Thalassoroseus pseudoceratinae: one gene and its partner. The protein of the gene in region 2 interacts with the protein of the main gene of each other region in a pairwise test. Links are inferred from orthologs where the notes say so. Each region holds a gene or a part of one and is shown on either strand. Other genes may lie near its edges.

Region 1 (16,950 bases), on a different replicon or contig from region 2:
ACTCGGAATCGGTCTGGTCGTTTGGGCGGCATTCGTGACCGTCAGCGTTTCGAATGCAGTCAATTTGACAGATGGGTTAGATGGTCTTGCTAGTGGCTGCATGATCTGTGTGGCGACAACGTTTGTCGGTCTGACATTCATTGCGGGCAACCAATTCTTCGCGAATCGCCTGACTGTCCCTTATGTGAGTGGGGGCGGTGAGGTTGCCGTGCTCATGAGTTCGATGTTGGGCGGGTTGCTTGGATTCTTGTGGTTCAATTGTCATCCCGCGCAGGTTTTTATGGGGGATACGGGATCCCTATCAATCGGTTCACTCCTCGCGTTTGCAGCGGTGGTCGCACGTCAGGAAGTTCTGCTTGTCATCTGCGGAGGTGTCTTCGTTGTAGAAGCGATGAGTGTGATTCTGCAAGTCGGATGCTATAAGCTCACTGGTCAACGAATCATACTCTGTAGTCCATTACACAATCACTATTTGTTTCGAGGCGATCCTGAAACTCGAATCGTGATCAGGTTTTGGATTGCGTCCGCAGTCCTTGTTGTTGTCGGGATTGGTACCTTGTTGATTCGATAGGATAATGAAGTGCCATGCTGCCACGAGAATCGATCGATTCGCAAGGTTCTCGAGTCGTGGCGACTGATCTCAATGAAATTTGATGTGTCGTTAGGGAGAGAGGGAATAGAAGCCGGCTTGGCTAGCTGATTGCTAGTCTCGCCGGCTTCGCCCTTTTATGAAAATGGAATCGGATGTTGATCCCTTCAATTTGCTGACGTTCGTTCAGCTTTGGTGATCATCTCGTCTTAGTTGTATGTCGGTGAGCTCTCGAACTCGTCTGGCGACGTGTTTAGATCTGTTATGGACGCGACTCGAAGCCTGTTTCTTTCACTGATTGCAGTTCTCGCAAGCTGTGGCTTATTGATGGTCCACAGTGCGAGCGTCACGTCATGGCCGACGGAAGCCGATCAAATCTATTTGTCCCGTCATGCCGTGTTCGTTCTACTGGGGGGCATTGCCGCCCTAGGGTGTTCGTGCATTCCTGCGAGTCGATTGAGACAACTGGCTCCGTGGATGTTCGCAGGGACAGTCTTGTTGCTAGTCGCGGTTTTGGTTCCTGGTTTTAGTGTCCGAGTCAATGGAGCTAGACGTTGGCTACGGGCTGGTGGTATTTCGTTGCAACCATCGGAGTTTGCGAAGATTACGCTTCCTCTCTTGCTGGCCTCTCTGGCAACGACGCGGACACAGATGATGCGGCATTGGCTTTGGGGAACGTTACCTTTCTTGTTGCCAATCGGTCTAGTTGGTGGACTTGTGCTGGTCGAACCGGACTTGGGGACCGCCGCATTCCTGATGGCTAGCGGGTCGTTGTGCTTGTTCTTCGCAGGATGGCCTCTGAGAAACTTCATATTTGGCTGCGTGTTTGGTGGGCTTGTGCTGGGCTTTGGAGTGGGGCTGAGGCCGTATCAGCTTGAACGGATCCGCGGGTTCATCGGAGCTTGGACGGATTTCGATTCCGCACCGTATCAACTGAAACAGTCTCTCATGACATTGGGGGCGGGCGGGGTTGATGGCGTCGGGATCGGCAATGGTTGGCAGAAGCTGAGTTTTCTGCCTGAGGCAAACACGGATTTCGTGATTGCGGTGGTTGGGGAGGAGCTTGGTCTCGTTGGTACGTTGGGATTGGTTGCCGTCTGGCTGGGTGTTCTGCTGACCGGGTTTCGCCTGCTGGAACGGTGCGAACCTCACAGTTTTTCCGCGATTGCTGGTAAGACTCTCATCGCCCAGCTTGTGTTGCAGGCTGCAATAAACGTTGCTGTTGTGACCGCCATGGTTCCACCGAAGGGGATTGCTCATCCACTTGTGAGTTACGGTGGTAGCAATCTGTTGGTCAGTTTTATCTCCGTTGGATTGATTCTCAGCCTGACCAAATCATCAGCAGATGGCTAGAGAACTTGCGGGTTGCTGGAATCTTGTTGGATATCCATCTATTCTGGCCGATATGAAAACCTCGCAACTCACACGCCGACAAGTTCTGCTCGGGAGCGCCGCCATTCTCGGCGGAGTCCGTTCCGGAATCGTGACCGCCGCTGATCGAGAATCGCAACTCGAAATCATCGATTGCCATACGCATTTCTATGATCCGACTCGGACGGAGGGCGTTCCGTGGCCGCCGAAGAAATCATCGCTCTATCGAACGGTTCTGCCTCGGCATCTGAAGGAGTTGAAGACCTTCCGGCCGGTCACGGGTACGGTCATTGTCGAGGCAAGCCCTTGGGTTGAAGACAACGCTTGGCTACTCGATCTTGCCAAGGATGATCCTTTTATCGTCGGCATTGTCGGAAACCTAACGCCGGGCGAAGCCGACTTTGCGAAGCATCTAAAACGGTTCGCAGCAAACCGACTGTTTCGTGGGATTCGCATTTCGGTGAAGCTGTTGAAGAACCTCTTATCGAACGGCAATTTGAACGATCTTCGGTTACTAGCAGATCACGATTTGGCGCTCGACGTCAACGGCGGACCGGAAACGCCCGCTGTCGTCGCAGAACTGGCCGGTAAGCTCTCGGATTTGCGGATCGTGCAGAATCACATCGGCAACGTTGCAATCACGAATTCGCCGCCACCGAAAGAATGGCGAGATGGAATTCGTGCGGCGGCGAAGCATCCAAATGTATATTGCAAAATCTCTGCACTCGTCGAAGGTGCTACTCGAAGGACGAAGGCTGCTCCACCGTCGGACTTAGATTTCTATCGTCCCTATATCGATGTTGTTTGGAATGCGTTTGGAAGCGATCGTGTGATTTACGGCAGTAATTGGCCGGTGTCCGAACGGGCAGCAAGTTACGAGACGTTACAGCGACTTGTGTTCGAGTACGCCACAGAGAAAGGTGATTCGGCACTTCGCAAGTTCTTCTCAGTCAATGCGAAGGCGGCCTACAAATGGGTAGATCGTCCAGGCCGAGTTTAGCAGCCGTTGTTGACTCGTAACGATCGTCTCATCCATATCTTTGACTTCTTCCTTGTAGGGTCTCGTGCATCCACTCGATTTTGTGACTGTGGCTGGGTATCTCGTTTTGATGCTTGGCCTGGGGTTTGTTTTCGGGCGTAACCAATCGCGACAAGAATTCTTCCTAGCCGGCCACTCGATGGGCTGGATCCCGGTTGGGTTGAGTGTGATGGCAACGCTGTTTTCCTCGAATAGTTTTGTCTTCTATCCCTCGGCAGCATTTGGGGATAGTCTGCGTATCGGCCTGTCACTCGTGGCCTTTACATTTATGACTCCGATTGTGGTCTGGGTGTTCATCCCTGTGTACTCTCGTTTGGGAGTCGAGACGGCCTACGAATACTTGGAAATGCGGTATCATGTTTCGGTTCGCACACTCGCAAGCGGACTGTTCATCTTTCTGCGAATTGGCTGGATGGCGTCGGCAACCTATGCCGCATCAGTCGTCGTTTCCAGCGTGATGGAAGTGCCACAGACGGCGGTGATTATCGTGCTCGGTCTTGTGTCCATCGGCTACACCATGCTCGGTGGATTGCGGGCTGTCATGTGGACTGACGTCCTACAGTTTGTCGTTTTCGCAGTGACAATCCTACTGACTCTAGGTCTCGTCATGGAGTTGACAGGTTTCGGTCCTAGTCAGTTGTTCGACACTTACTTCGCGAACCGAAAAAACCTAGTCGTCGATTTCTCCCCGTCGCTGACACTCAAGCACGGTAGCTGGGCAATACTCATCGGCGTGTTTTTGGAAGGGCTATCTGCGTTTGGGGTCGATCAAGTTGCGGTGCAACGGTATTTGTCGTCTAAGAACGAACGAACATCGCAATGGGGAGCAGCCTTGAACTTGGCTGCAATGTGGATTGTGCTACCGGGTCTACTAATGATTGGCGTCGGTCTATTTGCGTACTACGCGCAGAACCCAACCGATCTTGCAAGCGGATCTCTTGCCGAAGCTATGGCTGCGGACGAGACTCTGGCCGATCGAGCCTTGCCGGAGTTTGTCCAACTCCATTTTCCTGCAGGATTGGCGGGGTTGTTCCTCGCAGCATTGATGGCAGCAATTATGTCGAGTATTGACTCCGGTGTGCATTCAGTGACAACGGCTTTGATCGTGGACTTTCGTGATCGTCTTGTCCCCCATTGGCGGCCGACAAATGAACGTGGAGAAGTTCGATTCATCCGTGGCTTGATTGTACTCATTGGTGGTCTCGCAATCGCACTGGCCTGCTATGTCGAAACACTTGGCGACGACGTGTTTGATGTCGGCAAGAAACTGACTGCCGCATTTGGCGGGCCGTTGCTTGCGATCTTCTTATTAGCATTGTTCTCGCGTCGTACAACCACGCGAGGAGTATTGTTGAGTGTCATCGTTTCAACGATCTTGACCTTGGTCTTGATGTACACACAAGACTGGTATTCCGTGTGGTATTGGCCTGTCGGGTTTGGGATGGCGATGTTCTTGGGATACTTCCTTAGCCTGTTTGGGACCGCTCCACAAACACGATACACATACCTTGATATTCTCAAAAGAAAGATGGACAACTCATGAAGTACATGGAAATGACCGCGACTCAACTTGCGAAAGTTGATCGTCAAGAAACCCTCGTCATCGTGCCGATTGCTGCTGTCGAGCAGCACGGTCCACATATGCCTGTGGGCACCGATACGGTTCTTTGTACGGCGGTTGCTGAAGCGGCGGAGCAAGAACTGCCCTCACAGGTGTTAGTTACACCCACTGTTTGGCTCGGAGCAAGTTCCCATCACCTGCGGTTTGGTGCGACATTAGATGCCGATTTAGACACGCATATTACGGTGCTTTGCGACATCGCCGTGTCTCTGCTCGATGACGGGTTCACGCGGGTTCTGTTTTTGAACGGGCATGGTGGCAACGTGGATCCGATGCGAGTCGCCGCCAGGAAGTTGCAGCCAATGTACCAGAACGCAGTCATCGCAGCTGGAAGTTACTGGGATGTTGCCGTCGCCGAACGCGAGCAACTCTTGAAAGGTGATCACAAGTTCGTCGGTCATGCTTGTGAGTTTGAAACTGCGTTGATGCTTCATGTTCGGCCGGAACTTGTTGACAAACAGTTCTGTAGCAACGCAGGCGAACTCGTACCGAGCGAAGTTGGAGACATCTTTGTGAGCCGCGATATGACTCAACGGACGCAAGCCGGTTTCACTGGACGCCCGGATCTCGCAACCGCCGAGACCGGCGAAAAACTGTTTCAAGCCATCGTCACCAACCTCGAAGCGACGATTCAATCCTTACTCTCTCAACCGCTTGGTGACAGTTACAAAGATTTCGTATCCTAATACCAACATTGTCGATCGCGAATGACTGAAGCACCGGCCCGCTGTGATAGGTTTCCGTAGCGAACGAAATCGGCGGGCGCTCTGCTAGGACTCTGATCGTCTGGAGTCACGCGGCTCGTCGAATGCAACTAATTGGACATCCCGCCATCAGCTCGGATCTGTTGACCAGTTATCCAGCCGCCCTCACTGCTAGCCAAGAACGAAGCAACAGCTGCGATATCGGTTGGTGTTCCGAGTCGGTCAAATGCCGATAGGTCAGCAAACTCTTGTTTTTCGGCTTCGGTACGCTGATCGACCATACCTGGGCTAGTCGCACCAGGGCGGATACTATTGACGGCAATCCCACGATTGCCAACTTCTTTGGAGAGTGAAACTAACATGGCATCGATGGCGGCTTTCGTCGCAGAGTAGATGCCCGTACCGAGGCGAGGCCGTTCCGCAAGCTGCGATGAAACGAATAGGATCCGGCCGTCGTCTCGCACGTGTCGCGCTGCTTCGCGAATCGTTAGAAAGGCACCACGCGAGTTGACTGCGTGAACCTGATCAAAATCCTGCATGGTGCATTCGGCAATTGGGCCGCTCGTGATCGTTCCTGCGTTCACGACCACCACGTCGACACCACCAAACCGTTGAATCGCTTCGGCAAATAGTTGTGTGACCTCCGACTCCTGGCGAACATCCGCGTCCATTGAAAATGCAGTGCCGCCCGCAGACTCGATGTCAGCGACAACGGATTCGGCAGAACGTTGGTCCGTGCTGTAATGGACAACGACATTGAATCCGTCCGACGCAAGACGTCGGCAAATTTCGCTGCCAATTGCACCTGAGCCACCCGTTACGATTGCCGTCTTAGTCGTTGCAGTCATACGTTCAGCCTTTTCACCGATGAGAGTACCCAGTGAATGATCTGGCAGTTGACGAGGAAACCATATCTTGTTGGAAGTCGCCATCTTAGGTGATCGTCATCTGATCTGCACGCTCAATCGGTGTGAGCAGCCGACGCGGATCGTGAGATTCTCGGACTCATACTAAATTCGTATATGCGTATGGTCGAATATGCGATATAGTTCGCTCGCACCCATCAATGTCGGTCGGGAAATGAGATTCGATGTTGTGGCTGGAATTCCGTAGTCGCTGGGGAAGATCGTCTTTCTTTGAGCGACCCGGAATTGGACCTTGCACGACGATCGTTTGTTTAGTGTGTAGGTGGGCACAGTTTTCGTTGCTCTTGGAAGGAGTCTGAGATGGCTAACAGGTTTTTCAACGGCAAAGTGAGGATCTTGGTGATCTGCATAGTCCATGCGATGTATGCTGGTGTCCACGCGAATCACAAGGCCGAAGATTCGCAGGGCGCCTCTGGAAGTCCCGCGTTGAGTATGCTGGCAACCTCAGCCGAAGAAGGGTGTTTCACCTATGTCCTATTTTGGCGAAACAATGACGACGCCACTCAACGAATGGGAACCAATCTTCAGCAAGCGACTTCGAGGATGAAGTTACGGGTGAACACGGTTAGTGTCCGTGTGACCGACCCGCATGAGTTGGAAACGGTGAAACGATTTGATGTGGAACGGGCGCCGTTGCCACTCATTATTGCGGTAGCGCCGAATGGTGCGGTCACCAAAGCATGGTTTCTTAAGGCGTCGCGAGAACAACTTCACGAGGGGCTCGTCAGTGCGGGGACCGCTGCATGTCTCAAAGCTATGCAGCAGAAGAAACTTTCGTTGATTTGCGTGTACAATTCAGTGACTGCACATCGCGACTCCCTGAAGCAGGCTGCGATTGGCATCAAAGCTGACAGGCGTTTTGGCGCTGCCACCGAGGTAATCGAAATTGATCCCGCCGATGTCCGTGAGCATGCGTTTCTAGCGAGCCTTCAAGTCAAACCGAACTCAAACGAGGCGGTGGCGGTGTTAGTCTCACCGGCAGGGCATCCGATTGGCAAGATGACAGGTGCTGTCACGGCTACGCAGTTGATCAAAACAATCGAGGCGGCTATGCAAGGCTGCTGTCCCGGCGGAACTTGTGGACCGGAGGGCGGTTGTCCTGGTGGTCAGTGCCCACCTCAACGGAAATAACACGAGAAGGAGTTCACATTATGAATCTTCGCACTCTAGTGTGGCGCGAATTATTTGAACGCAAAGGCCAGATGCTCACGATCGTTGTGGGAATCCTGCTGGGCATCACCACCGTTGTTGCTATTCAGAATATTACTTTCTATTCCGAAAAAGCGGTCGCGGTTGAACTCGATCGCCTCGGCGCAAACGTATTGATTTTGCCGAAATCCGTTTCACTTCAGGACTACTATGCCGCTGACATGCATCAGGAAGTGATTCCTGAAGAGTATGTCATGCGGCTGACGTTATCAGAGTTGCAAGGAGTCGATAATCTCTCACCAAAACTCTGTGTTCCCGTTGAGCTACACGGGCGCAAGTATCCGCTGACAGGCATACTGCCGAAGAGTGAATTCCAGGCCAAGGCGGCTTGGGCAGGTGCGGGGATTTTTTCACGTCCTATTGGCTGTGGGGCGTTGGAGTTGGAGACCGAAAACGCTCAGGAAGACCGGAAAGATCTTGTGCGGAATCGAGTCATCAAAGATCTTGCCAAGGACGAGATCTTGGTTGGTTCTGACCTGGCTGAGACCCAACAATTGATGGAAGGGGAGAGTGTCGAACTTCTCGGCGAGTCGTTCAAGGTCATTGCTGTTTTGCCAGAAACTGGCACTGTTGATGACTCACGAATTTTTGCTCATCTACACCAAGTACAGGACCTGACGGGCCAAGGGCCAGTTGTCAATTGCATTGAAGTTGTTGGTTGTTGCAAGGAGATTTCTGCCGGGCTCGTCGAGGGGGTGAATGAGTTGCTCCCCGACGCGAAGGTGGTGACTATCAAGCAAGTCGTTGATACTCAGGTCAAAGTCCATCACATGATGGAGCGGCTTTCACTGATATTTGTCGCGATTATTGTCGTTGTTGGCGGGGCGGGTATTGCAAACTTTATGTTTGCGAATGTCTCGGAGCGTCGTCGAGAAATTGGCACTCTCATGGCAATGGGAGCACAGTCGCGACTCATTCAACGATTGTTCCTTGCCAAAGCCTTAGTCTTGGGATTTGCAGGTGGTGTGGGAGGCTTTGTTATCGGCACTATGTTAGCCGTCACTCTAGGGCCAAAGCTTGCCGGTGTCCCTGTGCTGCCAATGCCAATGCTTTCCCTGTGGGCAATTGCAATTTCCGTGGGCGTTGCTCTGGTCGCTAGTTACATTCCAGCTCGACGGGCTGCTATGCTCGACCCTGTCACAACCTTTCGGGAGATTTAGCCATGTTGAGCATGGAACATGTCAGCAAGAACTACACGCTTCGGAAGCAGAAAGTCCCTGGGCTTATCGATGCTTCGATTGAGATTGAGCGAGGGGACTTCGTATCACTGGTTGGTCCTAGTGGGAGTGGCAAAAGCACACTCCTATTGATGCTGGGGGGGATGCTATCGCCGACTTCAGGGCGCATTACACTCGATGGTCATTCGGTCTATGATCGTACGGCGGACCAACGAGCTGAGCTGCGTCAGCAATACATCGGTTATGTATTCCAAACCTTCAATCTAGTGCCGTATCTGACGGCTTTGGAAAATGTGCAAATACCGATGTTCTTGGCATCTGTACCGAAGTCTGAGCAACACTCGCGGGCTGAAGAATTACTACGCCGAGTTGGACTAGGCGATCGCATGCATCACAAACCGACTGAGTTGAGCGTGGGGCAGCAACAGCGGGTCGCACTCGCCCGCATGCTTTCCAATGATCCCGCGGTCATACTCGCTGATGAGCCAACAGGCAACCTCGATCCGGAGACGGCTTCGCAGGTGATTGGCTTCTTCGAGGAGTTCAACGAAGAAGGCCGTACGATCGTCATGGTTACTCACGACCCCAATGCTGCGAAGCGTGCGAAACGGATGGTCCGCCTCACTGAAGGGCGGCTCGTGGGTGAGTTGCTATCGACAGCGACATCACGAATCGCATAACATTTGCGGGCAAGGTTAATCGACGACGGACGCATAACGCCAGAGGTCGGCATGGCTAACAACACCAAGACTCATTCAAGATCTGATCGCAAGGTCTCTCGTAATCGAGCACCCGTTAGCACGTCGTCGATTGACCCTCCCGATAACACGATACCAGAACTGTTCCAGGCATTCTCGGACCGTACGCGATTGCGAGTGTTGCACTTGTTGTTACGTGGCGAGACCTGCGTCGGCGATTTAGTCAGCGTCTTGAGGTTGCCGCAGCCACGGGTTTCTCAGCAGTTGTCTCGTCTACGCAACGCGGGATTGGTCGTGGGGCGAAAAGAAGGTCAATGGACCCACTACTCGCTGGCGAAACCAGTGTCTGCGGTTCATGAACAGTTGCTAAAGTGTCTTGAACTGTGCTCCGAGGAAATTCCGGAACTTCAGGTCGATGAGTCGCGTGCAGACGCATTGGATCAAGATGGACATTGCTGTTCGTAGATTGATTCTGTGGATTGTCAACTAGCGGTCACAGCGACCGACAGCTGTCGTCTCTACATGAGACAACCCAGCGTCGGTCGGGCGAATACGGATACTCAAAGAGAGTCTTCCCTAATTCCCTAGGTGTTCGCGGTCATCTCTGTGATTTGTTTGTTGGCGATTCCGATTGGGCGGTCCAGTGGGATCCCGATGCAAGTTAAGATGGTGGTAAGTAAGTCACCTTGATTGCCCTTCACGTCGGGCAGGAACTGACCCGTTTTGATAGCACCGCCCCCACTTCCAGCCAGGATGAACGGTAAGTTCGCACGAGTGTGTCGGTCGCCATCTTCGAGACCGGAACCCCACATCATAATGCAGTTGTCCAGCAACGTGCCATCACCTTCCCGCAAGCTGGCCATCTTCTTCACCATATAGGCAAACTGCTCGATGTTGAATGCCGTGATGGCTGCGACCTTGTTGACCTTCTCGGGCTGGTTATTGTGATGCGTTGTCGAATGGTGTTTGTCGGTGAAGCCCAGTTCCGGGTAGGACGCTCCATTCGGAGTGGAACCGATATAGGTGCAAACGCGTGTGGTATCGGTCTGAAATGCGAGAACGTTGAGATCACACATGACCTGCATATACTCGCTGCGTTTGTCGCCTTCTGGAATTTTGATCTCAATTGGAGGAGAATCTGACTCGTGACGACGACTGGAACGAACACCCGCTTTTTCCAATGCTGCTTCTTTTTGGCGATGTTCAATAGCGGCAATTCGTCGTTCCACCGAGCGAACGCTGTCTAGATATTCGTCGAGTTTTCGTTGATCGGTTGGCCCTAAGTTGCGTCTCAGATCCCGCGCTCCGCCTAGCACAAGATCCAACATGCTTCGGTCTAGAGGACTGATTCCTGTGGATGCTGCTCCACCGCCTTGTTCCTTTGTGTTGAACAAGCGGTTCAAGACGTTTCGCGGATTGATTTCTGCCGGGACCGCCTGGGTCGGTGAGCGAAAGCTACAGTGAGAATAGTAGGCCTCATTCAAACCCGCTTGGTTTTCCTTCCAAGTTTGCGGCATGGTCGCCAGTTCCAAGGATGGCAGTGTGGTGAATGCTCCTAATGCGTTGGCGGCGATCTGATCGGCGGAGATGGAGATACTAATCTCATCGCGTTTCGCAGGATTTGGCAGTGCAGCAGTCAGCCAGGTCGAAAGTTCGAGGGCGTGGGGGGCACCACGGTAAGGACCGTTCGGCACACCCGCAATCCCCTTCATCATCAGACACTTGTCGAGAACCGGACGTAAGGACTCTAACGCTGATGGTGGATTCGAAAGGAAGCTCTCCGCATCTTTCGGCCAAAACTCGTCCATGATGACGCCATGTGGCATATACATAAATCCGAGTCGGACGGGCGGTTTGAATGCGTTCTTGTCGCTAGCCTCAGCCCAGCCCATTGCGTCTAACATTGGAAGGGCAAGTGCGGCACCTGCGCCTTTGAGCCAAGTTCGACGATCAATGATTGTATTCTTGCTCATAAGTCTAGTCTTCTATCCGAACAGAAAGTTTAAAGTTAGCTTGAGCGATTCTACTTGGTCTGGCGGTGCGTAAATGGATAACTCGTGACGACTGCCGTGATGAGTGTCTGCATTCGGTAGTCATCCTCGGCGATCTCACGCATCAAGTCGTCGACAACTATCTCATCATATCCAACGAGATTTCGACACAACGCGTAGGCTAGCAGCTTCTCAACGAAATTACGTGAAAAGTCATCAAGTCGTTTCGCGATGATAGCCTTTAATTCGTGAGGGCTCGAAAAATGATTTCCACCGGGAAGTTCACCAGACGCATCAATCGCATGACCGTGTTCGTCTTGATTTCTCCATCGGCCGATCGCGTCGAAGTTTTCGAGACCAAATCCGATCGGATCGAGCAATCGATGGCAATTCGCACAGACCGGATCTTTGCGATGTAATTCGGTACGCTCGCGGAGTGTCAGTTCTGCAACCGAGGTTTGATCCTGTTTCTCCAGAGCCGGCACATTGGGGGGAGCCGACGGTACATGATCGCCGAGGACCTGTTCCAGCACCCAAACACCCCGAATGACCGGGCTCGTGCGATTCGGAAATGAGGTCGCGGCAAGAATCCCCGGCATGCCCAGAATGCCACCACGGTTTTTATCGGCCAGTTGAACCTTTCTCATGTCAGGTCCGATGATCGACTCCTGCAACCCATAGATCTTGGCGAGGTCTTCGTTGAGAAATGTGTAGTCGCTATCAAGAAACGTCGCGACGCTGCGATTCTCACGAACAATATCTTGGAAGAACAGACGCACTTCGTCGTACATCGCCGAACGCATGTCGCTCGTCATTTGCGGGAATTTTTCCGGGTCGAACGTTTTCGTTTTCAAGTCGCCAAGTCCAAGCCACTGGGCTCCAAAGCCGTCGAAGAGGGCTCGCGAACGAGGGTCGTCGAGCATTCGTTTGACTTGGCTCTTGAGGACGGCTGGCTCATGTAGTTTCTTGGAATCGGCGAGTGCCATCAACTCATCGTCTGGCATCGTGGCCCATAGCAGATACGATAACCGCGATGCGAGTTGGTAGTCGTCGAGCGGAACAATCGTCGCTTCGTCGCGAAACTCATCCGCTGGAGTGATGAAGAGAAACTGAGGAGAAACAAGCATCGCCTTGAGCATCAATCGCAAGGCAGTTTGATGCTCAAGTTTGTTTCGTCGGCCTAGGTCGTAGACGTCCATTAGGACTTTGATTTCTGCATCGGTTGGCGGACGACGGTATGCCTTTTTCGCGAGTGACTTGGCGATCTCTTGAGTTACTATTCGTGTGTCATCGTCCTTGCCAGGAGGCTCGCCCAAGAGTCGTAGTTGCAGGTCTGTGGGTTGGGGATTGTCTGGTCCAAAAACTTCGGCAAGTGCTTGATCGGCAATCGAAAGGTATTGCTCAAGCTGAAGTGGCGAGAGTGAATTTAAGTATCCTGCGCCGCTTACCTCATCCGGAAGACTATCAACAATGTTCGGATCAACGCCTAACAGATCGCGTAGTGTATTTCCGTATTCCGTCTTTGTGAGCCGTCGAATCACGAATGGCCCGGGATTTTTGGGGCTGAGATACTTAATCTTGTCCAGCCACTCTGCGAACATCTGACGTTCTTCCGCCGTCGGTTGGTCCAAACCGTCTGGCGGCATATCGTGAGCTTTCACCCTGGCGGCAGACATCTTCCATTTTTCGCTGAACGCCGCATGTCCGGGAGTGCTCAGCGCGGGAGTAAAACTCAGTCCGGCCTCTGTCGGTCGTCTATTCTGATGACAATCAAGGCAATAAGTCTTGATAAACGGGACGACTCGTTTATTGAAGAACGTCTCGGCCTCTGCTTTTTGTGTAGTCAAAGTCTCATTTGCGGTGTTCTCAGCCGTGCATGTGCTGGGTGAAAAACACGTTTTGGCCATGAACACGACGATGACGCAGCAGAAAGTTGCAGTTGATTTTCGCATACGAGAATTCAATTGATACCGTTCTAGATACTAATGTTCGTAGTGCACCAATTCTGGTTTACCAGCAATCATACGGGCTAACGCTCTAGCCGTAATGTCAAAGCGAGATCAAACCTAGTTCGATGAAAGCTGGTATTTTTGCTCGACTGTTTTACGGAACTCTGGGTCCGTGAACGGGTCGTGCGTTTGCTTTTGCCAGGTTTTGAGAGCGTCTTTCAAACGCTGTAATTCCTTGTCCATCGATGGATCATCTGACAAGTTGATAAATTCGATGGGGTCACTCTCAAGATCATATAGTTCCCATTCTGGTGGTTCTTTGAGACGCTCCATAGCGATACGAGCGGGATGGTTTGGGTCGAGTTTTTCCGCCATGACATTTGCTCGGTCGCCGTCAACGGACGGGGACGCTGATAGTTCACCGGCACGGATGTTGTGGATCAATTTGAACCGACCATCGGTAATCGCTCGTCTCGGGAAGAACGGTGATGCGCCATGGTAGTGGAATTCCGCAACCAAAGTCTTTCGCCAATCAGTCGAGTTCGAAGGTGTTAGTACAGGTTTGAGCGAGCGACCATGGAGTCGCTGTGGCAGTTTGATACCTGCCGCTTCGAGGATCGTGGGGTAGATGTCAATGCTGCCGACCAAACGGTCAGAGACATGAGGTTGTGAAACCCCTGGCCAACGAGTCAGGAATGGCACACGGAGTCCCGCTTCATAACAGCTCGTTTTGCCCCGAGTGAATGGTGGTCCGTGATCTCCTAAGAAGATGATCAGTGTGTCGTTCCAATGGTCTGTCTCGTGCAACAGGTCATTCAGCATTCCAATCGCAGCATCGATCCGATGCACACAGTTATAATACCCGGCAATTTTTTTGCGTTGTGCGGGGGTATCAATCTGCTGCCATGGCCATGCTGCAACATCGTCTGCTGTTAGGATAGATTTCGGCAGGCCATCAACTTGGTCCGGAAAGTACTGTGGTCCGCGTTCACCGTTTGCTAGTCGGTCTCGGGCCACATGCGGATCAAACAAATTGAACATGAGAAACCAAGGTTGATCGCCTGATTTACTCACGAAAGTTCGTGCAAATTGGACTTGCTTCTTGACCTGTCGACTGCCAAATCCCACACGCTGCCGCATATCGAATCGGAATTGTTTTTCCGGATTCACGTGTAGCTTGCCGATGATGCCAGTTCGATAGCCGGCCCGCTTCAGGACATTCGGCAACAAATCGTTGTATAACTCTTTGTGAAGTTGAAAACCGACATTCGCGTTTGCCAGTCCATAGTGACCGTTTCCATGCGGATACAATCCGGTGAACATCGTCGAACGCGACGGACTACAGGAAGCCTGACTCACATACGCCGTCTGAAACTGAACGGAATGCTTTGCCAACTCATCAATGTGAGGCGTTTTGGCAATTGGATCGCCGTAACAAGAGAGCTGAGTTCCCAGGTCATCTGCCGTAATCAACAGGATGTTTGGAGGCTCTGAAGCACGACTGATGCTAGAGAACAGCACAAAAACGATAACGGTTGTTCGAAGCATCAATCGAGCCACGAGTTTTTCCTTGCTGATAGGCAATTCATGAAACAGGTGATCAAAACCACTTAAACACGCTACTAGACCTCCCAGTTGCGTGCCGCGCGGGAACGCAAGAGGTTTGCTTCGGCGTCGTTGATGAATTCTTCTTTGACGGGATCGAGTTTGAGTTTGCGTCCGAGGATCCAGGCAATGGCTGCTGCGTGGCTAGCAATGTGTGATCGCCGCATGACGTCTGCATTTGCCGCTGTCTTTTCCCGAGTACGAATGCAGTCAAAGAAGTCGCGCGAGTGAGCTGTGACATCCAAACCGCGGATGCGTTTGTATTGGGAGCCAAGCTCTTTGGCGAGCGATTCTGGTTTGGCGACAATTTCGCCGCTGTCTCCGGTTTCGACCGACCCTTCATCGCCCACGAAACGCACAGGGCAGGTGCCTAAACGTGTTATGTAGTGCGGTGATCGATCCCCAAATGGATCTTCAAGGAAATCGATGACCAGTTTCACGCCATTCGCATAACGGCAAATAATGTTTTCTTCTGTCGGTTCGTATTCAATGGGCATGGTGTCATCGGCTTGATTGGCCCATTGACACAGGTCGACGGTATGCGCGCCCCAATCCAGCAGTCGCGCGCCGGAATCGAAATCCCATTGTCCACGCCATTTTCCGTTGACGTACTTCTCGTTGTAGGGACGCCATGCCGCCGGTCCGAGCCAAAGATTCCAATCGACAACGTCGCGTGGCGGTTGCGGTTCTGCGGGTAGCCAAGTGTTATCGAGCACCGGCGTATAGATCGATGCATGCATTGTATGCAACTTGCCGAGTTGGCCGGAGTGAGCCATTTCCACGGCCTTCTGAAAGTTCGGTACGCTCCGGCGTTGTGTACCGGCTTGGAACACGCGCTTCTCACGATGCATAGTGTCCGCAAGTTCTTGGCAGTCTTCAATCGTGATGCCGCACGGTTTCTCGCTATAGACGTCTTTGCCGGCTTTGGCCGCGAGGATCGAAGCCGCCGCGTGCCAACGATCCCCTGTCGCAATCAGAACAGCGTCGATGTCTTTGCGGTCCAGCAACTCGCGAAAGTCCCGGTATAGAACACAGTCACTGTTTTGATAGTGACCGTCGACTAATTTCTTGCCAGCATCCCGGCGTTTCGCCTGCACGTCAGCAATTGCGACGCAACGGACATCCGAGAACTTTAGCATCGACTTCAAGTCGTATGTGCAACGTGGACCGATGCCGATGACACCCAGAGAAATTTTCTCGTTCGGCGAAGTGCCCTCGCGACCCATTACGTGGGACGGAAGCACTGTAAACATGGAAGCTGCAGCGGATGCGGCTGCCGTTTTGACAAGAAACTCTCGGCGTGTTGAATCGGTTCGTGGGGTCATAGGTCGCGCTCCTGGGGCAATTGATTGTTGATCGTATTGCGTCGTGTCTTGTGGTGGTCAGGAAGCAGTGGCTTGTTCGCGTCCAAAACGGATACAGAAGACCGTAATACGTTCTACGTTGATCCAATCATCGGACTCTTATGATATGTTAACGGTTTATTCGATGCGATCGTACTCGCCACTGGCAATAATTCGGATTGTCGGTGGGGATGACATGGAAGGAACATGGCGTGCAATCGACGCCGTTTCACGCAGCGTCAACTGTGAGGAAGGCTAGGTGGCGTCGCCGTCGTTGCTGCCGTTCTGGAGGTTCTCCAAGAAACCTTGCACTCGGTCTCGTTTCTTCGGAGGGAGTCCCGGTGAATCGACGGTCAACGAAAGTTCGAAACAGGCGGACGCTTTTTCAGTGTCGGCTCGTTGTAGGTAGAACAAGCCGCGATTGAAGTGTAGCCAAGCGTTCTCGGGTTTGGCTTCGAGCGATTCGGAGAAGCATTGTTCCGCTTCCTCAAAACGCTCTAACCCCGTCAAGATTCGGCCTTTGCCATTCAGACTGTAGGCCAAGCCTGCTGCATCGTGCGATTCTCGCGCCCGCTTCACCGATTCTTCGATGTATCCCATTGCGTCTGTGAACTCACCGATTTCGGCCAAGATTTGTCCGCACGCGCTGTAGTCATGACGAGAGGCTTCCTCGGGATTTTCCAGCACCGTTTTGTAATCGTCCAGGGCTTCAATGAATTGCTCGTTG
Region 2 (7,394 bases):
ACCCGGAGCATTCCGGTTCCGAGACCATCGGCTCCGGGGGTGAATCCGAACATTGGGCAATCGGCGAACACGCAGGAACCACCGGCCTCAACGACCCCGACATCATCTTCCACGTCGTCCGCGAGTACGCCAGGAGATCGGTCGGTACCTCCATTGGGACGTGCTCACACCGCCGCCGGTAATGCAATGCGATTTCTCGATGACTCCAGCTTGCCCCCGTCGTTGCCGTCCGCTTCCGTAGCGGCGTTGGCTGCGCACGCGGGAATCCTGGATTCGTCCGAAGACCCCCAGCGACCATCGTCGGTTCAAGACTCACCGACACCGAACAGCACGCCCAATTCCTATTCAACCGGCGCTCCAAACGCGACTTCCCGAACCCCACAGACACCGCCCGCTCCCACACGGTCCGCGTCAGCTACACAGCCGGTTCCTTCGACAAGAGAAACACCTTCGCCACAATCGCAATTCAATTCATATCGGCCGAACGCAAATCCCCAACAACCGGCTCCGACACAGCCGTCCAAGCCGGTACCGAGTTCCAAAGCTTCACCAAGTCAAGCTGTGACGGCTCCACGATCTGTTCCGCAGCAACAGGAGCAACCGAATCCGACCGCAGCATCACAACCGTCCGAAATGGACTGGGGAGTCGATCGGAAATCGAAACGATTCTCGATGGGAACCAAGTTGGGACTTCTCGGTGTCACCGTGTTGTTGGCGGGTTTCGGATATGTTCTTTATCGCAAGGCTGAACAGAACAAAGCCCTGGGCAGCGGTCTGTTGGCGGCAGGTGAAGAACCCTCCGCCACGCATGTGACTCCGGAACCAAGTTCACCGGCGCCAGCAGCACTCACGCCACCTCCAAGTCAGGACAAGTCGGCGATCTCGTTTGATCAACCGATGTTCCCTCAACCGATCCAGCAGGCGAGTCACGAAGTTCCCGCAGTCGAGACCAACGTTGGTGCTTCGGATGTCGGGACAGCCACCGAACCGCAGACGACAGTCGTCGAACCCCAAGCTACAACGGTGGCGGTTTCGCCCGGCGGAAACGCGGAGCCAGCGCCGGTCCCAGACAGCCCAGCCGAGAACCCTCTCAATTTTGAACCAGCGGTTCCCGTTGACACCCCGAACGCCGACTGGACCGGTGTGAAAGTGACGGCCTCGGAACCCTTACCCGAAACGTCAGCCGATATCGAAGTGACCGCCCCTGCCCCGACGGAGTCTGCACCGTTCACGGCTGAAAATCCGTTTGGTGCCGTCGAGATCTCAGACGCGACCGCAACGATGCCCGCTGAGGAAGTCAATGCAGCCCCGGCTGCCACGCCACCAGACTTAGGCCCGACAACTGAATCCGCAGCCCCGGAAACATCGGAGCTGCCCAAAGAAGACGACACTGCGGCGGTCAATTCACCTGTCGCAACGACTCCACCAGTAGCAACCGAGCCTCCGGCGGCGCCCTTTGATTTCGCTCCGGCCCCAACAGGTGATGCCGCTCCTGAGATGGCTACCGACGACGTTGTCACGGTTCCGGTCCCGGTTCCAGATCCGGCGGCGGAATCGCAGGAGACGCCGGCCATGGTGTTCTCGGAACCGCCGGCTGAGGTTGTCGAAACCGCAGCGGACGTTCCTGCATCACCAGCCCCAGAGGAATCGAACCCCGCTGCTGTACCGGACTTTGCTGCTTCCGAATCCGTAGCCGAGGTCGCCACGGAGACACCAAGTGTTCCGTTTGAGCCGGCCGCAGAGACAGTTCCCGAGAACACGGTCGCGGTCAACGAACCCGCTGCTTCCGCACCACCATCAGAACCGGCCGTCTTCGAGGCAGAATCACCGTTCGGTTCATCCGAACCGATGGCCAGTCCGGTCGCCAGTGAATCGACGCCATCCGACATCAAAACCACTGCGGCTGAGACTGCGACGGCCCCCGATCCATTTTCCCAGAACGATCCGTTCGCTGGCGACCCTTCGACACCGCCGGCGGCAATCAATGCAGAAGTGGAATCGCCTATGGGTGTTCCGCTCCAACCGGGCGAGCCTGACTTGCAACCCGTACCAACTGCGGTGACTGAGCCGATGGTGATCGAGGAGGCGGTCGTTGTGGACGAACCTGCGACGGCCCCCGTTCCATTTACCGAGACGCCTTCGACCGACGAACCGGTCCCCTTTGCCAAATCCGTGCCGTTTGATCAAACCAAACCGGGAATGGAAGCGGTACCGAGTCCTACAGATTATGGTACCGAAGCCGCTCCGAATGAACGGGCGACAGCGGAATTGTTTGGCCCGGTTGATCCTCCTGCAGGTAACGAGACAGCACTTCCTGTCGCTCCCGCTCCGATCGACGTGCCGGCACCGGCTTCCGATCCGATTCAGCAAACTGCCGGCGATACGGGGGAGCCCAAAGACGCATTCAAAACGGAGAACCCGTTCACGAACGAGCCTTCCACCGAACCGGTTGACAAATTTGCGATTGATACGCCCGGTCCGGCCGCTGGCAACGCCGACGGTACACCTGCCGTGCAGATGTCGAACGACTACGAGCCCGAATTGGTGCCCGTGCCGACTGCAAGTTCTTCCGATAAGTTCGAACCTGATGCGCCAGCGTTCAAGGCGGACGAAATTGATGTGTATGAAGTCCGACCACGTGACAACTATTGGTCGATCTCGAAGCGGGTTTACGGCACTGGGCGGTATTTCACAGCTCTTGCTCGATTCAATCGCGAACGTATCCCCGATCCGAAAAAAATGCGTCCGGGCATGAAGGTCATGGTTCCTACACGGGAAGCACTCGAACAAGCCAATCCGGACTTGTTTCCCAAACGTGTGCTCAATACCGACCCCGCGGGAGCGGATAGCGGTTTCTTTATGGACGAAAACGGCACGCCCCGTTTTCGGGTTGGTAAAGAAGACACGCTGGGAAGCATCGCGCATGCTCATCTGGGCCGATTCTCCCGATGGACCGAGATCTATCAGTTGAACCGGCAGCGATTAATCGATCCCAATAAATTGACGGTCGGCACGGAACTTCAGCTTCCACAGGATGCCAGCCGAGTTCGAGTTGTCAGCGCGGAAGTCATTGGACGATAAAAGTCGTAGGTTGGAACGCATCGGTTGCTTGACTTTGAGCATTCGGCGCACGACGAATTTTGTCATGAGTTCTCCGCGTTATGGTATTTCGATTTGTCGGTAGTTTGACGTTGATCGTTTCGATTGCGTTGATCGGTGTGGGACTGGAAAAGGCGAATCTTTCGTTGCACCGAGAGATCAGCCGTCAGCATTACCGGACCGACATCCTTCGCGAAGACTACGCCCGCTTGCGGTTGAAGAGTCAGGAACTCGGGGCACCGACGAACATGCTCGAAGATTTGGAATCCGGTCGAATCCCGGTGCGGGCTCCGGAACGGGTTGCGAACGGTGGCCCCCGAAAAATGCCGTTATTGGAGTGGCGTGGACGAGTCCCAACGATCGATTCCGAACAGCCCAATCGCCGCTGAGCCGATGGACTCCCAGGCATCATCGAAGATGTTCATCTGGCGGAGTCGTCTCGTTGTGGCTGCGATGACTGTCGGATGGCTCGTGCTTGCCTGTCGTTTGGTGCAGTTGCAAGTCATTCAACGTGACGAGCTCAGTGCAATCACCGAACGCCAACACACGCGCACTGTTACCATCTCCGCGCGTCCCGGAGACATCGTCGATCGACACGGACGATTGCTCGCAACAACGGTCACCGCAAAAAGCCTTTTTGTCGATCCGCATCGACTCACCGCCCCATGGCCAACGGCACAGCGACTCGCCGCCGCCTTGAACATGGATGCCGATATGCTGTTCTTGCGGCTCTCGAAGTATCGCCACAAACGCTTCTTGTGGATCAAACGACGTTTGACGGAATCGCAATTACAATCCATCGTCGAGTTGAAATTGCCACGTGGGACTTTTGGGTTTCGTGACGAATACCTTCGCAAGTATCCGCAGGGGCAATTGGCGTCGCATGTGGTTGGGCTTCGGAACATCGATGGGATTGGCCGCGGTGGAATCGAGCAGACCTTCGACGACATCCTGCGAGGTCACGACGGCACGCGACAGCTCACTCGAGATGCACGGGGGAAAGTGGTTCAAGTCCGCGAGGAAGTCGTGTCGGCACCAAAACATGGCCGAACGGTTGTACTCACGCTGGATGCGGTGATTCAACTTTACGCGGAGCGGGAACTTGACCAAATCGTCGAGAAATGGAACCCGCGAGGTGCATCCGCGATCGTTATGGACCCCCGAAACGGTGAAGTCTTGGCGATGGCATCACGTCCGGGATTTGACTTGAACAATCCGCGTGGAGCAGTGAACCGCGCCTGGCGGAACAATGCGATTGCGTCGATGTACGAGCCAGGGTCGACTCTGAAACCTTTCTTGGTGGCGTCCGCGATTGACGATGGCGTGCTTCAGCGTGACGAGACTCTCCATTGCGAACATGGTGCCTACCGGATGGGGCGGCGAATTCTGCACGATCATCATTCCTACGGCGAACTTTCCGTCACGGATGTTTTGGTGAAGTCGAGCAATATCGGCATGGCGAAAGTCGGCGAGCGGCTAACGAATGCGGGGCTTCATGCGTCGGTGATGAATTGGGGGTTCGGTCGGAAAACGGGCATCGAATTGCCCGGCGAAGTTGATGGGCTAGTCCGGCCAGTGGAGCAGTGGAATCACTATTCCACGGGGTCCGTGCCGATGGGCCATGAGATCGCGGTCACTCCGTTGCAGCTGATCACGGCTCATGCCGCGCTGGCGAACGGCGGACAATTGCTAGCTCCTAAGATCGTTCTCGCGGACACGGATGCCCTGTTCGATGATCGGCAATCCCCTTCCGAGTCCGTCGTTTCCTCGCAAGTGGCATCAGCCGTGGCCAGCCGCGATACAACTACCTGGCTCGTGCAAGGCCCCATGCGGGAAGTGATCACTAGGGGAACCGGTCGCAATGGCCAATTGGAGGGGTACTCCGTCTTCGGCAAAACCGGGACTGCTCAGAAACCGGATCCGCAGACAGGAAAGATTTCTTCCCGTTATCATGTTGCGTCGTTTGTATGTGGGGCTCCGGCGGACGATCCACAGGTCATCGTGTTAGTCGTCGTCGATGAACCGACCGGTGGGCCAAACCACTATGGAGGCACCGTGGCCGCTCCTGCTGCCGCCAAGTTGCTAAGACAAACGTTGATCCACCGACGCGTGCCCGGCAAGATTTCTTCCCGAGACGATCGGTTGTGAATTTCCCGCGTGGTCTCGGGACCGTGTGCAGAATTCACACACGTTGACATCGCTTTGTAACTCGCCCTATACTCTCGGCGTTGCCAATATTGATATTGGTGAAGCAAACAATTCGCAATTCCAAAACGAATTCGTTCCGCATCTGTTCCGACTCCAGAAACTTGAATCGTTTGTACTTTGATAGAGCAGACGGTGTCGACGGGATCGGTCCGAGAGAACGATTGCTAGAGATCGAGGCACGATGGCCGACCCTCGCGTACCCCTCAAAAATCCCGCATTAGCCGCCATTTTGGCGTATTTCTTGCCAGGTGCGGGACATCTCTACCAAGGACGGATTTTTAAAGCGGTCTTGTATGCCGTTTGTATCTGGGGCATGTTCCTGTATGGCATGCAGAAGTCTGGTTGGTCCGCGTTGCATACCCACCAGATTTCAGGTGGCGACGGTCACGGACTCCACTGGCAACGCAACTGGGGTTTTCTCACGCATCTGGGAATTGGAACTCCAGCGACGTTCGCGTTTCTGCAAACAAAACGGTTCCAATCGGAGTCGAACCAAACGAGCCGGCAATTGGACGGTGAATTGGTGTCCGACTTCAAGGGCATTGCTTACGACATCGTGCCATCCGAAGGATTGGCCGTCGCCGGACGCATCCGACTGAATACACGTCAGACGGAATATGGTCCGGAAGTCTCCGGGGTGTTCTCTGGTGATGGTTTGTTTCCTGATGGGGAGGTCAAACCGGTCGAGTTGGAATTACAGGGCGGCTTTTTGATTGGCCCTCCATATGCTGGCGATGATGCCCGCGGACTCGAAATCGACATTCTGAAAAGCGATTCGGGACCCTCAAGTGGAAGTTTGAACGGCGTTGTGCCCCGAAGTCTGTTCAACCGAGTCGGTATGCCAGCCACCGAGCAGCAAATCGAGCGTCTCCATGGGTTGCGGGGGAAAGGGTACGAGTTGGCCTTGGTTTACACCTGGATTGCGGGACTGCTCAACATTCTCGCGGTGTGGGATGCCTTCGCCGGTCCTGCCTATGGATACGGCGACGAAAAACCAGATGCCGAGGATGATTCCGCGAAGCAGCCGGAAGACCTCTCTGCATCCGAGCCCAACACTGCTCCCACAGCCTGATCGCCCAAAAAACGGCACCGACTTCACTGTTGATCACCGAACTTTCGACGCCAGAACTTGCTATCGAGTGCGATCATGTTTGACAACCTCATGCCGATTTTCGCGAACCTCAATATCTCTTGGCATTTGGTTCCGTTGGCCGCAATGATCAGCTTGGTTTACAGCGCCAGTCGCGTGGAATTGCCAGCCGCGATCATTCAACGCTCGGTACGGTTGTTCCTGACCATTTTCCTTTTTATGGGGGTGGTTTTCGCCATTCTTTGGGTGCTGTCGCTGGGGTTATAGATCAAATTTCCTCGGTCACCAATGATTGACATTCTGGACAACGACGGAAAACTCACGATTTGACTCGCTGAAAACAGATACAACAGACCGCGACATAGCCCAAATCTCGGGCGAAGGATCTTCGATGCCATCGGAAGCTCAAGGGGCGGATTCGATTCCTCCGCTATCGCGAGACCGTGCGTTTTATGGTGTGCTCGTTACACAGTTTCTCGGGGCCTTCAACGACAATCTTTTCAAACAGCTTGTATTGCTGATCTGCGTCACCGCCACGGTGAATTCCGGCGGCGGAAGTCTTCAAGGCTACGCGACCGCATTATTTTCCTTGCCATTTGTGCTGTTTTCGGGGGTTGCGGGGTTCCTTTCGGACCGTGTCAGCAAGTACAGCATCATTGTTTCCAGCAAGGTGGCGGAAGTTGTCATCATGTCGCTCGGCGGGGCGGCGTTGATGATCGGGCAATACTGGCCGGAACTCCGGGTCCCGTTGCTGTTCGTAGTGTTGTTCCTCATGGGAACACAAAGCGCGTTCTTCGGTCCTTCGAAGTATGGCATTCTTCCGGAAATGTTCCGCAATCGAGATTTGCCGCACGCCAATGGCGTCATTCAAATGACGACGTTTCTGGCAATCATCTTCGGTGCTGCCTTGGCCGGATTCCTGAAAGACTGGTACGGCGACGCGGTTTGGCTTGGCACGATTTACTGCGTCGGCATCGCAGTTGTGGGAACCGTTTCT

Evidence for each region.
Region 1: the proteins of G6R38_RS25405 (region 2) and G6R38_RS09345 interact in binary tests that used the Escherichia coli proteins (3 or more experiments, as listed by UniProt). The link is inferred for Thalassoroseus pseudoceratinae from one-to-one orthologs.

Annotation. Positions count from the first base shown.
Region 1 is NZ_JAALXT010000002.1:982,188-999,137, forward strand. What follows is about bases 1-2,897. They hold G6R38_RS09345 (FtsW/RodA/SpoVE family cell cycle protein), read left to right. Parts: upstream 1-853; coding sequence 854-1,942; downstream 1,943-2,897. Other genes in these bases: mraY (phospho-N-acetylmuramoyl-pentapeptide-transferase), read left to right, coding at 1-571; G6R38_RS09350 (amidohydrolase family protein), read left to right, coding at 1,935-2,897. Outside these bases: more of G6R38_RS09350, read left to right, coding at 2,898-2,960; G6R38_RS09355 (sodium:solute symporter family transporter), read left to right, coding at 3,025-4,542; G6R38_RS09360 (creatininase family protein), read left to right, coding at 4,539-5,306; G6R38_RS09365 (SDR family oxidoreductase), read right to left, coding at 5,435-6,172; G6R38_RS09370 (hypothetical protein), read left to right, coding at 6,551-7,381; G6R38_RS09375 (ABC transporter permease), read left to right, coding at 7,402-8,619; G6R38_RS09380 (ABC transporter ATP-binding protein), read left to right, coding at 8,622-9,317; G6R38_RS09385 (ArsR/SmtB family transcription factor), read left to right, coding at 9,369-9,800; G6R38_RS09390 (DUF1552 domain-containing protein), read right to left, coding at 9,920-11,308; G6R38_RS09395 (DUF1592 domain-containing protein), read right to left, coding at 11,359-13,002; G6R38_RS09400 (sulfatase family protein), read right to left, coding at 13,393-14,835; G6R38_RS09405 (Gfo/Idh/MocA family protein), read right to left, coding at 14,898-16,205; G6R38_RS09410 (tetratricopeptide repeat protein), read right to left, coding at 16,479-16,950.
Region 2 is NZ_JAALXT010000009.1:1,068-8,461, reverse strand. Bases 2,871-5,844 are described here. They hold G6R38_RS25405 (peptidoglycan D,D-transpeptidase FtsI family protein), read left to right. Parts: upstream 2,871-3,441; coding sequence 3,442-5,247; downstream 5,248-5,844. Other genes in these bases: G6R38_RS25400 (DUF6677 family protein), read left to right, coding at 5,489-5,844; G6R38_RS25410 (hypothetical protein), read left to right, coding at 3,162-3,488. Also shown: more of G6R38_RS25400, read left to right, coding at 5,845-6,379; G6R38_RS25395 (hypothetical protein), read left to right, coding at 6,455-6,664; G6R38_RS25390 (MFS transporter), read left to right, coding at 6,789-7,394. UniProt on the Escherichia coli protein: Essential cell division protein that catalyzes cross-linking of the peptidoglycan cell wall at the division septum. Required for localization of FtsN.